Regions from separate parts of the Pusillimonas sp. ANT_WB101 genome, predicted to be linked through region 1. Evidence: predicted binding sites of a transcription regulator. Region 1 holds the regulator's gene; the other holds the start of a gene.
The links. Region 1 encodes LexA, which represses DNA repair genes until DNA is damaged. Its sites were predicted from a motif close to ACTGTATNNNNATACAGT; they were not measured.
Positions count from the first base shown of each region.

Region 1 (2,206 bases):
TGCGCGTCTGTTTGCTGACAGCGACCTCACCATGCTGATCAGCTCGTCTTTCTCCAAGTCGTTCTCACTGTATGGCGAACGCGTGGGTGCGCTCACTTTAGTATGCTCGTCCAAAGAAGAAAGCACACGCGTGCTCAGTCAGCTCAAGCGCGTTATTCGCACCAACTACTCCAACCCACCTACACATGGCGGCAAAATTGTGGCGTCGGTGCTAAACACGCCTGAGCTTAATGATGTCTGGACGGCAGAGCTTGCAAGCATGCGTGATCGCATCCGCACTATGCGAACTCAGTTGGTCGAAAAGCTAAAGGCGAATGGCGTCAGCCAGGACTTTGACTTCGTCCTGAAGCAGCGCGGCATGTTCTCGTATTCCGGCCTGACATCCGAACAGGTTGATCGTCTGCGCGAAGAACACGGTGTATACGCGGTCAGCAGTGGCCGTATTTGCGTTGCTGCACTAAACAGCGGCAATATTGATGCCGTGGCCAAAGCGATTGCGGCGGTTATCGCCTAGTCGTTTAGCCCTGGGGCCAGTACACCGCGAAGTAGCGGCCTGGCCCTCTATGCTTTCCCAAATGCTCCGTCTCATGCAGTGAGCCACACCCCAAAATTGGACACAGATCCAATCCTTGGGGTGGATCAGCTCAAATCAGCTCGAGCCCTGCGAAGTTAAACGTTTTCTCTTAACTTCGTGTCCAGAAGATTAATTTCTCTCCAGGCGTCATAAGCCGTCCAGCTTCTGGGGGTCAGTTCACGCATGCCGTCGGAGCATTTTGTTGGCGTGCGCAAATTGAATCCACTTCGTTCTTAATTAGCACTTTAGCCTGATGAATTCCGGCCAGATTCAAGGCGTATTCACGATATATTTACTTGTTTTAAGTCCACTCTGGCCGCTGTAAAACCCGCTTTAATTGGCCAATGCCAAGAGATACGCGGTCAAAACGGGCCAAAACCGCTTAAAACCCTTATGTCGCTTGATCTTCCGGCAAATATGTTGCAGAATTCAGACTGTATAAAAATACAGTTCGGAAGACTATGGCCGTCAAACTCACCGCTCGTCAGCAACAAATACTCGATTTGATCCGCAGCGAGATCATACGCACGGGTTTTCCACCCACGCGTGCCGAAATCGCCAGCGTACTGGGTTTCCGCTCGCCCAACGCTGCCGAAGATCATCTTAAGGCGCTTGCCCGCAAAGGAGCTATCGAGCTAACTCCTGGCGCGTCACGCGGAATCCGGCTTACCGAAACAGGCCCGGTCGGGGGCCTCGCTGCCGATTTGGGCGGCTCTTCGCTTTCCAGAGCCTTTGCGCCGCTATTGGTGCCGCTCGTCGGGCGTGTGGCCGCGGGTAGCCCCATACTGGCGGCTGAACACGTTGAGCGTGAAGTCGGTATCGAACCTTCTTTGTTTACCCAAACCCCAGACTACCTATTACGGGTGCGCGGCCTAAGTATGCGTGATGCAGGCATACTTGATGGCGACTTGCTGGCGGTACGCAAGTCACCTGAAGCCCGAAACGGCCAGATTGTCGTTGCACGGCTGGGTGATGAGGTTACGGTTAAGCGGTTTTCGCGTCACGGCCGCCATATACAACTGCTGCCTGAAAACCCCGATTTCGAGCCTATTAACGTAAGCTCTGATGACGAATTTTCTCTGGAAGGGATTGCTGTTGGGTTAATTCGCAGCACGCCGCTGCAGTAATTACTTGGCGCTTCAGCAAACTTGCACGCCTTACTTGGCGCTGTAACGGGCAGCTTGCCCGGCCTACAGCGCCCGCTGTATGCACAGATTATTTAGCTACGGCCAATGCAACGCGCGCACGGTAATGATGCCAACATATATTTTTATTATTGTCGGGTGCACATCGTACCTAACTGGCATTAATCAAAAACCGCCTCAAGCCGCTCGGCATCCAACGCCTTAAGTGCCCACCCCTGAAGCGTTGCAGTATCTGCCTGCGCAATGCGGGTAGCTACCCACGCCGGCAACTGACCAAACCGGCGCTCAAGCATTGCTGACAGCAGCCGTGCGGCGCTGTTTCTGCCTTCTTGACGTCCTTCTTCACGACCTTTTTGCAGGCCACGGGCCTCACCCAAACGTTCGATGCTAGTTACATAAGGCATGTTAAGCTCCGTTTCTATTGCTCCTACGGCCTGTTCAAAGGCCGGTTCAAGATCTTTGGGAAGACACATTATCCAGTCGATAA
Region 1 covers NZ_VOAY01000001.1:1,331,691-1,333,896, forward strand. The annotation lists gene FQ179_RS06060 (amino acid aminotransferase) at 1-514, shown strand, start outside; gene lexA (transcriptional repressor LexA) at 1,036-1,701, shown strand; gene FQ179_RS06070 (hypothetical protein) at 1,881-2,206, opposite strand, start outside.

Region 2 (2,206 bases), 410 kb from region 1:
CAGATCATGCTCGGTATCGTAACGACTGGTTGAGCGTGAAACCTGACCAGCCGCGCCATGTGCTGAATTATCAACGACAGCGCCGGCCCTGGGGCCGGCGACATCGGCCTGCGCCGAACCTGACGCAGCCCGGGCCCGCTCGCCCTTTAAGCCGCCCTGTCGGGCGGGTTTGTTGGCGAGCGTTTCGAAGTCATCGTCGTGGCGGGACATAGGCTACCGGGCAAACTGCCCTTTTTAGTCTTCGGACTGTGCCTCTGATTCGACAGGCACGGGCTTGCGCGCGGTGGCCGCTACCTGAGCCACAACGCCCAGACTTTCGCGCACCTTGTTTTCGATCTCGAATGCCATGTCGGGATGCTCTTTCAGGTACTCGCGGACATTGTCTTTGCCTTGCCCTATGCGCGTACCCGAGTAGCTAAACCATGACCCTGCCTTGTCGACAATGCCGGCCTGAACACCGAGATCAATGATTTCGCCTTCGCGGGAGATGCCAGCCCCATACATGATGTCGAACTCGGCTTGCTTGAACGGCGGCGCTACTTTGTTTTTAACAACTTTGACGCGGGTTTCGTTGCCAACGACTTCGTCGCCCTTTTTGATGGCGCCGATACGTCGAATGTCGAGACGCACTGTTGAATAAAACTTGAGTGCATTACCGCCGGTTGTGGTTTCGGGGCTGCCGAACATGACGCCGATTTTCATGCGGATTTGGTTAATGAAGATAACCATGCAATTGGCCCGCTTGATGTTGGCAGTAAGCTTACGCAGCGCCTGGCTCATGAGGCGAGCCTGCAGGCCGGGCAGCGAGTCGCCCATGTCGCCTTCGATTTCGGCCTTGGGCACCAGAGCGGCTACAGAGTCGATGACAATAAGGTCAACCGAGCCTGAGCGAACCAGCGCATCAGTGATCTCAAGCGCCTGCTCGCCAGTGTCGGGCTGCGAAATAAGAAGATCGTCAAGGTTTACGCCCAGCTTGGCGGCGTATTGAACGTCAAGCGCATGCTCGGCATCAATAAAGGCGCACGTACCACCGATTTTTTGCATTTCGGCAATAACTTGCAGTGTGAGTGTGGTTTTGCCCGAAGACTCTGGGCCGTAGATTTCGGTGACACGACCGCGTGGCAAACCCCCGACGCCGAGCGCAATATCAAGCCCCAGCGACCCGGTCGAGCAGATTTGAATGTCATGCGAGACCGAATTGTCGCCATAACGCATGACCGAGCCCTTACCAAACTGCTTTTCAATTTGGGAAAGTGCGGCAGCCAGCGCCTTGCTGCGTTCACCAGCGGTTTTGCTTTGTTTGTCGTCCATGGAGGTCCTTGGCTGAAAATGCGAGTGATTCAAAAGATGGCGCCAGATAACCTGGCGCCATGGATTGATGGGTAATGGGATTATTGCATCAAATTATACTGTACAAATAACCAGATATACAAAACAGGCATCTCGTTATCCCTGAGTGGTCTTACCGGGCAATACATGCCAGAATGGGATAACCCCATTTTGAGGGTATAACCCCTACCGACATGCGCATACTTATTGCAGAAGACGACAGTATTCTTGCTGACGGACTCTCCCGTTCATTGCGCTACGATGGCTACACCGTCGACGTCGTAAACGATGGCCACAGCGCAGATTGTGCACTGCAGCTGCAGGCTTTCGACCTGCTTATTCTCGACCTCGACCTGCCACGCATGCACGGCCTTACGGTGCTGCGCCAGCTGCGTCAGCGCAACACACCCTTACCGGTACTCATTCTAACGGCCGCCGACACGGTTGAGCAACGGGTCAAAGGGCTGGATCTTGGTGCCGACGATTATATGGCCAAGCCATTCGCGTTGTCTGAGCTTGAGGCTCGTGCTCGCGCACTGACCCGGCGCAGCGCCGGAACAAGCAGCACGTTACTCACGCACAAAAAGCTCAGCTTTGACCTTAATGGACGGACAGCCACTATTGCCGGCCAGCCACTTGAGCTTTCTGCGCGCGAAACCAGCTTGCTGGAGGTCTTTCTTTCACGCACCGGACGCATGATTAGCAAGAACCAGTTTGTCGATCTATTGTGCGAATGGGGCGACGAAGTTACCCCTAACGCGATCGAAGTCTACATACATAGACTGCGCAAAAAAATCGAACCCAGTGGGGCTCGTATCGTGACAGTGCGCGGCCTGGGCTATTGTCTGGAAACCCAAAATCGGGATGAATCGGTTAC
Region 2 covers NZ_VOAY01000001.1:1,736,701-1,738,906, forward strand. The annotation lists gene recX (recombination regulator RecX) at 1-210, opposite strand, end outside; gene recA (recombinase RecA) at 235-1,311, opposite strand; gene FQ179_RS07840 (response regulator) at 1,524-2,206, shown strand, end outside.
Region 2: a site for LexA is predicted at 1,409-1,426, ahead of recA (recombinase RecA). Genes of this name have one in related genera too.